2 regions of the Kribbella sp. NPDC023972 genome follow, and region 2 is predicted to be linked to the other one. Evidence: riboswitches for the same ligand, from Rfam matches in the RefSeq annotation. Region 2 holds a riboswitch; the other holds the start of a gene.

Region 1 (5,999 bases), on a different contig from region 2:
ACCCGAGCCGCAGCCGGTCCTCAGCCGTGCCCGGGCCGGACCGCAGTACGTCGTCCGCCAGCCAGCCGGACCCACCGTCCGGCGTGGCCACCCGCGTATACCCGTCCGCGTGCTCGACCGAAGCGAGCACGGTGGCGAACGACAGCTCGGCAAACGCACCAGCACCAGGCTCGGCAAACAACGGCGCAGTCGGTACGGCGACCGCGACCGGATCGGAGGCGGCCTCGGGAAGCTCACCCAGATGGCTCGACGGCACCCATCCCGGATAGCCGAGAGGATCCTGCGACGACGGTTGCCACGGCGCGACGATCTCTGACCAGCCGTCCCGTTCCGACCGCACCAGCACAGGCTCGGCGAACAGCAGTTGGGTCAGGGTCCGGCCGTGCAGGCCGAGGCGAGTCTCGGTGTCCATCGACTTGGCCCACGCGGCCATGTCGGGTTGGGCGGCGATCGCAGGAGCGTCGATGTCCCGGGGTGCATCCGGCGCGGTCCACACCGTGCTGACCGGGACTTTGGCGGCGACTAGCTTCATGCGATCAAGCCTGTCACGCCAAGCCCGGGCGCAGACGGCAGGCGGATCAGCGAGCCGTCATAGCGGATCCCGCCGGCCACCGGAGCCTCAGCGAGCCACCATGCCGCGTCCAGGTCGTTGACCGCCGAGGTCGGGTACGCCGACACCAGTGCGGCCGCCGCGCCGACGCCGACCGGGCCTTCCAGCATCGACCCGACGACGGACTGGATCCCGTGCTCCCGGGCCAGCTCCAGCAGCGTTCTGGCCGGGGCGAGCCCGCCGCACTTGGCCAGCTTCACGTTCACCATGTCCGCGGCGCCGTGCCGGATCACGTTCACCAGATCCCGTACGCCGTACACGGACTCGTCGGCGAGGATCGGCGTATCGACCCGGTCGGTCACCCACGCCATTCCTTCGAGATCGGCCGCCGCGACAGGTTGCTCGACCAGCTCGATGTCGCAGTCCTCCAGCGCACGGATCGCGGTGACCGCACCGCGGCGCGTCCAGCCCTGATTCGCGTCGAGGCGGAGCCGCGGGCCAGGCCCGATCGCCTCGCGGATCCGCCGTACCCGGGCCACATCGGCGGCCGCGTCACCGGTGCCGACCTTCACCTTCAGTACGTCGAACCCGTCGGCGAGCCGGTCACGCGCGGCGGCGGCCAACGCGTCGGCGTCACCGGCGGACAGCGTCACATCGGTCGCAACCGTGTCGACCGTCGAGCCGAGGAACCCATGCAGCGTCTGGCCGCGACGCCGGGCGGCGAGGTCGTGCAGAGCCACGTCGACCGCGCACTTCGCGCCGAAGTTGCCGACGGCAGCGTTCTGCACGCGTCGCAACGCCTCGGTCAGGTCATCCGGGCCGAGCCCGTCCAGCGCCGCGGCGATCGGTCCCTCGACACACGCCTGCCCACCGGCGAGCGATTCGCCGGTGACCTTCCACACCTGCGGGGCCTCGCCCCACCCGCTGACCGAGCCGTCGCTGATCTCGACCAGCAGTGAGTCGGCGTGCGTCGCCGTACGCAGAGCCGTTACGAACGGGGTGTGCAGCGGCGCCGAGACGAGATGGGTGGTGAGCTTCACCGCACCGCCTCCAGGTCGTGCCGGTGGTTCCAGGCTTCCAGGGCGATCGAGGCGATCAGCTTCTGCGCGTCCGCGTCGGGCAGGTCGGACGTCGTACACACCGCGAGCACGAACGGGTCCGCGTCCGGCGGGCGGACGATGCCGCCGTCGTGCCGGATCCGGGTGTCCCAGCCGTTCTTGTGCTCGACGCGGGTCCCGGTCGGCAACAGCGCCGGGATCTCGCCGTTCCACTGGTTGCCGGCCAGCAGGTCGCGCAGATAGGCGCCCGAGGCACCTTCCTGATTGCCTACCGCAACCAGTACGCCGGCCAGCCCGGCCGGACTCATCTCGTTGCTGATCCCGGCTCTCCGCGCCGCCACGTCGTCGATGCCACGCCGGATCGCGCTCGTCCCGGACAGCTCCGCGCCCTCGCCGGCCGCCTCCGGCCCGGCGAGCGTCGACTCCGCCAGCACCGCATGAGCTGCCTCGACCCCGACCTGCTCCAGCACCAGGTTGGTCGCCAGGTTGCTCGATCGGGTGATCATCTCGGTCGCCAGCCACCCCAGCGGCACCTGCGAGCCCAGCTTCGTCCAGGTCGCCGGCGCCTCGTCCTCGTCCGGGTTCACACCGAACCGTCCACCCGCGGCGGACGCGAAGTCGTTGTGCACGGTCACCGGCTGGTCGAGCGCCAGCTCACCCGCCTCGACCTTGCGCATCATCGCCATCGCCACCGGCAGCTTCATCGTGCTGGCGGAGTAGTGCGTCCGCTCCGCCTCATGCTCGAACACCGGTTCGCCGTCCAGCCGGCCCAGCCACACCCCGAATTCGCCGCTCCCGTCGACCTCCCGGAGCATCTCCGCGATTCCCATGCCGCTCACCCTTCCACACCACCGCCTGGCACACTTCCGAGGGTGTCCAGAGCGTTGGGTCTGATCCTCGGTTTCGCCGCCGACCGCGTCCTCGGCGATCCCCGCCGCTACCACCCGGTGGCTGGCTTCGGTCAGGCCGCGTCCCGCCTGGAGTCTCGCTGGTACGCCGACTCCCGCGCGGCCGGTACGGCGTACACGACCGTCCTCGTCGGTACGGCGACCGCCGCCGGAGCGATCGCGGAACGCCTGACCAGGAAGCGCCCGATCGTCCACACCCTGGTCACCGCCGCTGCCACCTGGACCGTGCTCGGCGCCCGCAGCCTGGATCGCGAAGCCGAACACATGGCCCGGCTGCTCGAGGAGAAGGACCTCCCGGCCGCGCGGAACCGCCTCAGCCACCTGTGTGCGCGGGATGCGACCGACCTCGAGGCTGACGAGCTCGCCCGCGCGACCGTGGAGTCGCTCGCCGAGAACACCTCCGACGCCTGTGTCGCACCACTGCTCTGGGGCGGCGTCCTCGGTGTCCCCGGGCTGCTCGGGTATCGCGCCGCGAACACGCTCGACGCGATGGTCGGCTACAAGTCGGCGAAGTACCTCGACTTCGGCTGGGCCGCCGCCCGGCTGGACGACGTACTCAATCTGCTGCCGGCACGTGCATGCGCCGTGCTGACCGGCCTCGCCGCGGGACGCCCACAAGAAGCGGTCGCGGTGTGGCGGCGGGACGCGTCGAAGCATCCCAGCCCGAACGCGGGCCCGGTCGAGGCGGCGTTCGCCGGCGCGCTCGGTCTGCAGCTCGGTGGGCGGAACAGCTACGGCGACTATCAGGAGGACCGTGGCACGCTGGGGTACGGACCCACGCCGACGGTTGCGGACGTCCGCCGTACCGCTGCCCTCGCGCGGCGCGTCGGCGTCACGGCGGCGGGGGTTGCCGCGATCCTTGCGTTACGTCCGAAGAAAAGGGGAGACGTGCCGCCACTTCTTCGGACGCAAGCGGGCCGGCAAAAGACGACGGAACGGGAGCGATCGGCATGGTTGTAGAGCAGACCCGGGAAGCGGTCCTCGAGCTACTGGCGAGCCTCACGCCGGCCCAGCTGGACAAGATCAAGGCGGCCTTCGACACGCCGGACCACAAAGAGTGGACCTACCTGCCCGGCGATCGGCCCGGGCTTCCGCTCGCCGAGCTGACACCGGCGCAGCAGCGGATCGCGGAGCGGCTGGTCGACATCGGGTGCAGCGAGCGCGGCGCGGCCGACTCGAAGGCCGTGCTGGAGGCGGAGGTCATCCTGCGCGGGATCCCCGCCCTGCCGCCGACAGGGGAGTGGGAAGGGTCCGTGCTCGGCGGGCGGTACTTCCTGCGCGTGCTGGGCGATCCAGCTGGGACGGAGCCGTGGGCCTGGCGTCTGAACGGTCACCACCTGGCCTTGCACGTCACGCTCGTCGACGGCGCGATCGCGTTCACCCCGCAGTTCCTCGGGTCGAACCCAGCCGAGGTGCGGTCGGGCCCGCAGGCCGGGCGACGCTTCCTGGCCGCCGAGCAGGACTTGGGCTTCCAGCTCCTGCACGCCCTCGACCCCGACCAGCGCGCGGTCGCCGTCGTCTCGGACGAGGCGCCCGACGACATCCTCACCCGGCACGACCCGGTCGCCGACCGGTCCCGCCTCTACCAGGGTCTGGCGTACGGCGACATGACCACCGAACAACGGCAGTTGCTCAGCCTCCTGGTCGGCCAGTACGTCGGACGAGCGGCCGGGCCGATCGGGTTGCAGACGTGGCAGGACATCACCGACCACGGCATCGAACGCCTCACCTTCGCCTGGGCCGGCGACACCGAACCAGGAATCGGCCACCCGCACTACTACTCGATCGCGGGCCCCACGTTCCTCGCCGAGTACGACAACACCCAGGACAACGCCAACCACATCCATTCCGTCTGGCGCGACTTCCGCAACGACTGGGGGACGGATCTCCTGGCCGCCCACTACGCCATGCACCGCTGAGGCGGACCGCCAGGCCATCACAACCGTCGCCGTTCGACGGCTTCAGGCTCGGCTCCGTGCGACCGGCGTGATCGTGATGGCCTGGCGGTTCGGCTGACGCCGCAAACAGGCGAGCAGAGCTGGGTCGGCTAGAGTGCAGCACGTCATTCGACGGCATCAGCAGGAACCCGGTGAGAGTCCGGGACGGTCCCGCCACTGTGACCACCTCGTGTGGGAGTCAGGAACTGCCGCCGTCGAACCTCCGGACGGGGCGTGGACACCCCGAGGAAGGATCGGTTGCCTGTGGACGAGCGAAGCGAGTTCCCCACCAGATACCGTCCCGCGAACCTGCTGCTGCTCTCCACCGCCGACACCGACCTGCTGGCCGCCGCCGAGGCGGATGCGGGCTGGACGGTTGCGAACCCCGCCCGGCTGGAGCCGGCTGATCTGGCCCCATTGCTGGCGGCGGCCGAGATCGTGGTCGTCCGCCTGCTCGGCGGTCGCCGGGCCTGGGAGGAAGGGCTCGACGCGGTCATCGCGTCCGGGAAGCCGGCTGTGGTGGTCAGCGGCGAAGCCGCGCCCGACGCCGAGCTCATGTCGCTGTCGACGGTGCCGGCCGGGGCCGTGACCGAGGCGCTGGCCTACCTGCGTGAAGGCGGCTCCGAGAACCTGCGCAACCTGGCCGGCTTCCTCCGGGACACGCTCCTGCTGACCGGCGACGAGTTCGATCCACCCCGGGCACTACCGGCGTACGGGGTCAGGGGGACCTTCGTCGAGGACGAGCGGCCGGTTGTCGGCATCGTCTACTACCGCGCGCACGAGATCTCCGGGAACACCGCGTTCGTCGACGCGCTGGCCGCGGCTGTCTCAGCAGCGGGTGCGCAGCCGCTGCCGGTCTACTGCGGCACGCTCCGCGGACTCGATCCTTCGAGCGCGGACAACGCAGGACTGTTCGACTTGCTGCGCAAGTGCGACGTACTGGTCACGACCCTGCTGGCCGCCGGTGGAACCGTCGCGGCTGACGCGAGTGCGGGCGGTTCCGACGACGCATGGGACGCGGGCGCGCTCGCGTCGCTCGACATCCCGCTGATCCAGGGCCTCGCGCTGACCTCGACGCGCGATCAGTGGCTGGCCAGCGACGCGGCCGTGAGTCCGCTGGACGCGGCGACCCAGGTGGCGATCCCCGAATTCGACGGGCGACTGATCACGATCCCGTTCTCGTTCAAGTCGTACGACGAGGACGGCCTGGCCCGGTACGCCCCGGACATGGAGCGATGCGATCGGCTGGCCGGGATCGCGGTCGCGCACGCCCGGCTCCGGCATGTCCCAGCCGTCGAGAAGCGACTCGCTTTGGTGTTGTCGTCGTACCCGACCAAGCACGCCCGGATCGGGAACGCTGTCGGGTTGGACACCCCGGCGTCGGCGGTCGCCCTGCTCGGTCAGCTCCAGGAGGCCGGATACGACCTCGGGGATCTCGACCTCAGCGAGCTCCAGGGGCCCGAAGGAGCCGACGGGCTGATCCATCGGCTGATCGCGGCCGGCGGTCACGACGTCGACTGGCTGACCGACGAACAGCTGGCTTCCG
Region 2 (5,999 bases):
CCGCCCACGTCGTCACCCCACAGTCCGATCCCCACCGGGGCGCCCGGCCGCACCACGCGCACGATCTCCGCCAACGCGTCGTCGAGATCCGCGTCGGCGACGTGCAGCAACGTGCTCATCGTCCAGCCGGCTTCGAAGGTCGCGTCCTCGAACGGCAGGTCGAGGACCGAAGCGACGTACGCCTTCAGGCCGAACGAGCGGCAAGCCTCGACACTGGCCGGCGCGAGATCGACGCCGGTGTAGTCGAGCCCGGCCGCCGAGAACGCCTCACCGTCGCGGCCAGGACCACAACCGATCTCGACCACCGACCGGCGCCTCTCGGCGTGGAGCTGGTCGAGAAAACCCTTGCGCAGCTCGATCCTGGAGGCCGGCAGCTCCCGATCCTTGCGGTCCTGAACCTCGTGGGTGTAGTAGCTGATCAGATCGCTCTCGCGCTGCGCCCGCCCGTCGTCATTCATCCGACTCATCCTAGAAGCGCGATCGTCCCAGTCACGCCGGCAAAGTCGCCTTCAAGGCGAAGAGCAGCGGGACTCGCGGGGCCTCGTCGGGGAGCCGCCACCAGCCTTCCGGAGTTTGCTGCATCGAAGGCCAGCGGGGCCATTGCAGGACTTCGGACTCTCGAAGGGTGGTGATGGCGAGCCCGGTGGATGCGAGCGTGGTGACGAGCTCGCCGAGGCCGTGGCGCCATTCGTAGCTGCGTTGGCGGCCGGGCACCTCGTCGCCGGTGTACGTCACGGTCGACTCGTGGGCGATCGGCCCGCGGCCTTCGAGGTAGTCGGTGCGGATGGTCAGGTCGTCGGACTCACCGGGGAGCGAGACCGGCCGGAGCGCGTTGAGGAGTGGATGGAACTCGACGATGTAGAGGACGCCGCCGGGTTTCAGGAGATCGCGGACGACGTTCGCCCAGTGCTGCAGATCGGGGAGATAGCAGAGCGCGCCCTTGCCCGTGTAGACGATGTCGAACCGGCGGCCTTGAAGCGCCTCGACGGCGTCGTACACATCGGCGTGCACATACTCGACCGGCTGCCCCGCTTCAGCCGCGATCCGGCGTGCTTCCTCGAGTGACTTCGCGGACAGATCGAGGCCGACAGTCCGCGCCCCACGACGCGCGAACGCGATCGTCTCCGTCCCGAGGTGGCACTGCAGATGCAGTACGTCGCGATCCTCGAGCGGGCCGAGATCCAGCCACTCGTAGTCCGCGAACCAGTACTCCGCCGGCTGGCTGTAGAACCCACTCGCGGCATGGAGCGGCGCCCGGGCATCCCAGTCCGCCTCGTTGGCCGCCACCATCCGCCGAGTCTCCGCGTCCAACGTCACCGGCGCCTCCGTTCGTCCGCCCTGAGCCTGAGCCCAGTCTGCCCAAGCCCGGGTCCACACCTCCACGCTTATGCTCATCGCGGATCCTCCTCAGTCCCGGGCAGCTCCTTGTTCAAGATTATGAGCTAAGCTTGAACAAGGAAGGAGCTTGTTATGGCTCGGGTGGAGTTGCATCGATGGCCTGGGCAGCCGGACGGGTTCACCCGGGCGGAGCGCTTGGGCGGGTCGTACGAGCTGTACTTCCCGGACCCGCTGGCCGGGCGGGTGTTCGACCTGAGCGAGGACGTGCTGGCCGCCTTGGAGGACGCGGCCGGGGATCTCGGCCGGCTCGACGCGACGGCCGCCGTCCTGACGAACAGTGAAGCGCTGGCGCGGCTGCTGCTGCGGGCCGAGGCGGTCGGATCGTCGCAGATCGAAGGGCTGGTCGTCGGAGCGCGGCGACTGCTGAAGGCGGAGGTACTGCGGGACCCGCAGCGTGACGTGACCGCCGAGGAGGTGCTCGGCGCGGTCGACGCGATGACCTGGGTGACCGAATCCGTCCAGGCCGGCGACAAGCTCGAGGTCGAGCATCTGCTGGAGGCCCATCGACGGCTGATGGCGCATTCGCCGTCGCCGGAGTTCGGCGGTGAGATCCGGTATCTGCAGAACTGGATCGGTGGCCGCTCCCCCGCCGAGGCGTACTACGTCCCGCCGCCCGCTCAACTGGTCCCCGAACTCCTCGCCGACCTGATGACCTTTGTGCGCGAGTCGCGCCTGCCGGTGCTGGCGAAGACCGCGATCGCGCACGCCCAGTTCGAGACGATCCATCCCTTTGCCGATGGCAACGGCCGGACCGGCCGCGCGCTGATCCACCTGATCCTGCGCGCGGAAGGGCTGGTCGAGCGGACCGTGCCGCCGGTGTCGCTGTCGCTCGCGACTCACGCGACCCAGTACGTCGAAGCACTCACCGCCTTCCGGCACACCGGCAAGCCGACGAGTCCGCGGGCCCGGACGGCGGCCAACCAGTGGCTGCTCATGTTCGCCGCCGCGTGTAGTCACGCCACCGCGGAGGCCGCCCGATTCGAGCGCACCGCGGCCGACCTCAAGGCCGCTTGGCGGGAGCGCGCCGCACCCGTGCGGGCCGGCTCGGCCGTGGAGCTGCTGATCGAGACGCTGCCGGCGGCACCGGTGCTCACGCTGGCCGCCGCGGCTCGGCTGATCGACCGGTCGCAGCAGGCCGCCAACCAGGCGCTCGCCCGGTTGGTCGACGTACGCATCCTGCGAGAGATCACCGACGGCCGGCGAAACCGCGTCTACGAGGCACCCGAGCTGATCGACGCCTTCACCTTGCTGGAACGACGTTTCGCCAGCCCGGCCGCCGATACCAGGATCGAACCGCCTACCAGGCCGGTGCCGTCGAGACCAGAACCGACACACCGTGCACATTGACTTTCTCCTCCCGTCGGGCAACAATTCGAACACATGTTCGATCTTGCCGCAAACTCCACCCGGGAGTGTGAGGAACCGTGATGCCGGAGCCGTTCGACTGGGACATCCTGTACCGCCCATCGGCGATGGCGATGGTGCGCGGGCAGCTCGGCTTCAGCTGGATGGTGTTGTCCGGCCGGCTCGCGGAGCTGACCGACGAGCAGTACTTCTGGCAGCCGAGCGGTGAGGCGCTGACCGTCGTCCGGCGCCACTATGCCGGCCGGTTCCGACCACTCGGCTCCGGCGAGTGGGTCGCGCAGTGGCCGGACGAGCCGGATCATCGCGGTCCCCGCACGATCGCGTGGCTGATCGCGCACCTGACCGAGCTGTTCTTCGAGCGCTGGGAGTGGACATTCGGGGAGAGCCGGCAGGGGCGGGCGGACATCACGCTGCACGGCAACGCCCGGGATGCGGTCGCCTGGCTGACGCACTGGGTGGAGGCCTGGCAGGACTCGATCGCCGCGCTGGACGAGGAGCAGGTGATGACGGTCGGCCTCAGCCAGGCGACCGAGCTCGACGCCCATGAGCCGTTCGGCCACGTCGTACTGCGCCTCAACCGCGAGCTCATCCACCACGGTTCGGAGATCATGACGCTGCAGGATCTCTACGCGGCGGCCGCGTGAGGCGGGCGGCCACAAGATGTGCGACACGCGGCGTGGCGTTGCCACAAGATCTAGGGTCGGGCGCCTAGCATCACTACTGCTGGTGGTTCGGAGTGGCCGGCACCACAAGATGTGGGCCACGCCGAGGCAAGAGGGGAATCCGGTGCGAGTCCGGAGCTGCCCCGCAACGGTGAGTGGAGTCCTTCCACGAGTCCGAGTACCTGCCACCGGCGCGTGCACCGCCGGTGCGCGCGGTCCGAGACCTCGAGGGTGGGTCGCAGGGCGTGACGGCAGTAGACCCGGCCGGTGCTGCCTGTCCCGTCGTGCGCCCCACTCACGAGTCGCGGTCCTTCGAACTCCTGCGGAAAGAGCTTCTGTGACCGTCACTTCCTCATCGCAACCGACGGCCGACCAACCGGCCCGGTCGATCGAGCTGACCGTCGTACGACGCGACGGCAGCAGTACTGCCGAACTGGCCGACATCGCCGAGAAACCCGCCATCACCGTCCGTTCCGCCGGCGGCGCCGGCGCACCACTGGATATCGACCGGCTGCGCGTGATCGTCGCGGAGGCGGCGGCCGGCCTCGACGCGGTCGACCCGGAGCTGATCCTCGACGAGACCCTCGGCTCGTGTTACGACGGCATCGCCCAGCACGAGGTCGAGCTCGCGCTGGTGATGGCTGCCCGGTCGTACGTCGAGACCGAGCCGCAGTACAGCTTCGCCGCGGCCCGCCTGCTGCTGGACCAGATCCGCCGCGAAGCCCTCGGCCGCGTCTACGGTGACGTTCGTCAGGCGAGCCAGGCCGACATGACCACGGCGTACCCGGAGTACTTCCCGGCGTACATCCGGACCGGGATCGAGGCGGGCCAGCTCGACCCGGAGCTGGCGAGCTTCGACCTGACCAGGCTCGCCGCCGCGATCAAGCCCGAGCGGGATCTCGACTTCGCGTTCCTCGGTCTGCAGACCCTCTACGACCGGTACCTGCTGCACATCGACAAGGTCCGCTATGAGTTGCCGCAGGCGTTCTTCCTCCGGGTCGCGATGGGGATGGCGCTGCGCGAGGACGACAGGGAGGCGCGGGCGATCCAGTTCTACGAGCTGCTCAGCTCGTTCCGGTTCATGTCGTCCACGCCGACGCTGTTCAACTCCGGCACCACCCGGCCGCAGCTGTCGTCGTGCTTCCTGACCACCGTCCAGGACGACCTGGCCGGCATCTTCACCAAGATCCGCAACAACGCCCTGCTCGCCAAGTACTCCGGCGGCCTCGGCAACGACTGGACCCCGGTCCGCGGCATCGGCGCCAAGATCCGCGGCACCAACGGTGAGTCGCAGGGGGTCGTACCGTTCCTGAAGATCGCCAACGACACCGCGGTCGCGGTCAACCAGGGCGGCAAGCGCAAAGGCGCGGTCTGTGCCTACCTGGAGACCTGGCACATCGACATCGAGGAGTTCCTCGACCTCCGCAAGAACACCGGCGACGAGCGGCGCCGGACCCACGACATGAACACGGCGAACTGGGTTCCCGACCTGTTCCTGCAGCGAGTCGAGGCGGACGGCGACTGGACCCTCTTCTCCCCCGACGAGGTTCCCGACCTCCACGATCTGTACGGCGCCGCCTTCGCCGAGGCCTACCGTGATTACGAGGCAGCCGCGGATCGCGGCGAGATCAGGGTGTTCCGGCGGGTCCGGGCGGTCGAGCTGTGGCGACGGATGCTGACCGTGCTGTTCGAGACCGGGCATCCGTGGATCACCTTCAAGGACGCCTGCAACCTGCGGTCGCCGCAGCAGCACGACGGCGTGGTCCACTCGTCCAACCTGTGCACCGAGATCACGCTGAACACCACGGTCGACGAGACGGCGGTGTGCAACCTCGGCTCGGTCAACCTGGTTGCTCATCTCACCGGCGACGGCCTCGACGCCGAGCTGCTCCGCGACACCGTCAAGACGGCGGTCCGGATGCTCGACAACGTCATCGACGTGAACTTCTACACGACACCGGAGTCCGAGCGCGCGAACCACCGGCACCGCCCGGTCGGCCTCGGCCTGATGGGGTTCGCCGACGCCTTGTTCACGCTGCGGATCCCGTACGCCTGCGATGCGGCCGTCGCCTTCGCGGACAGCTCGATGGAGCAGATCAGCTACCACGCGATCGAGGCGTCCAGTGACCTCGCCGCCGAGCGCGGCCGCTACTCGACGTACGACGGTTCGCTGTGGAGCCAGGGCATCCTGCCGATCGACTCGATCGCGCTGCTGCGGACTGCCCGGGACGGCGACGTGATCGTTGACGAGAGCAAGCGACTCGACTGGGACGCGCTGCGAGAGAAGGTTCAGCGTGTCGGGATGCGCAACTCCAACGTGATGGCGATCGCGCCGACCGCGACGATCTCCAACATCTGCGGGGTGAGCCAGTCGATCGAGCCGACGTACAGCAACCTGTTCGTGAAGTCGAACATGTCCGGCGAGTTCACCGTCGCGAACCCGTATCTGGTCGCCGACCTGAAGGCGCGCGGGCTGTGGGACCAGGTGATGGTGTCGGACCTGAAGTACCACGACGGCGTCCTGGCCGGGATCGAGCGGATCCCGGCGGACCTGCGCGAGCTGTACGCGACCGC

What was found. Region 2 has a riboswitch for cobalamin ahead of AB0F43_RS33295 (ribonucleoside-diphosphate reductase subunit alpha). Riboswitches for the same ligand answer to the same signal wherever they lie in the genome.
Region 1: another riboswitch for cobalamin. It lies ahead of cobN (cobaltochelatase subunit CobN); the one in region 2 lies ahead of AB0F43_RS33295 (ribonucleoside-diphosphate reductase subunit alpha).

Annotation. Positions count from the first base shown of each region.
Region 1 is NZ_JBEZZH010000001.1:150,652-156,650, reverse strand. It holds gene AB0F43_RS00730 (C40 family peptidase) at 1-532, opposite strand, end outside; gene AB0F43_RS00725 (dipeptide epimerase) at 529-1,590, opposite strand; gene AB0F43_RS00720 (serine hydrolase) at 1,587-2,438, opposite strand; gene AB0F43_RS00715 (cobalamin biosynthesis protein) at 2,481-3,476, shown strand; gene AB0F43_RS00710 (DUF3500 domain-containing protein) at 3,467-4,435, shown strand; cobalamin riboswitch at 4,539-4,682, shown strand; gene cobN (cobaltochelatase subunit CobN) at 4,718-5,999, shown strand, end outside.
Region 2 is NZ_JBEZZH010000012.1:1,419-7,417, reverse strand. It holds gene AB0F43_RS33315 (class I SAM-dependent methyltransferase) at 1-458, opposite strand, end outside; gene AB0F43_RS33310 (class I SAM-dependent methyltransferase) at 490-1,317, opposite strand; gene AB0F43_RS33305 (Fic family protein) at 1,471-2,745, shown strand; gene AB0F43_RS33300 (DinB family protein) at 2,826-3,407, shown strand; cobalamin riboswitch at 3,474-3,630, shown strand; gene AB0F43_RS33295 (ribonucleoside-diphosphate reductase subunit alpha) at 3,763-5,999, shown strand, end outside.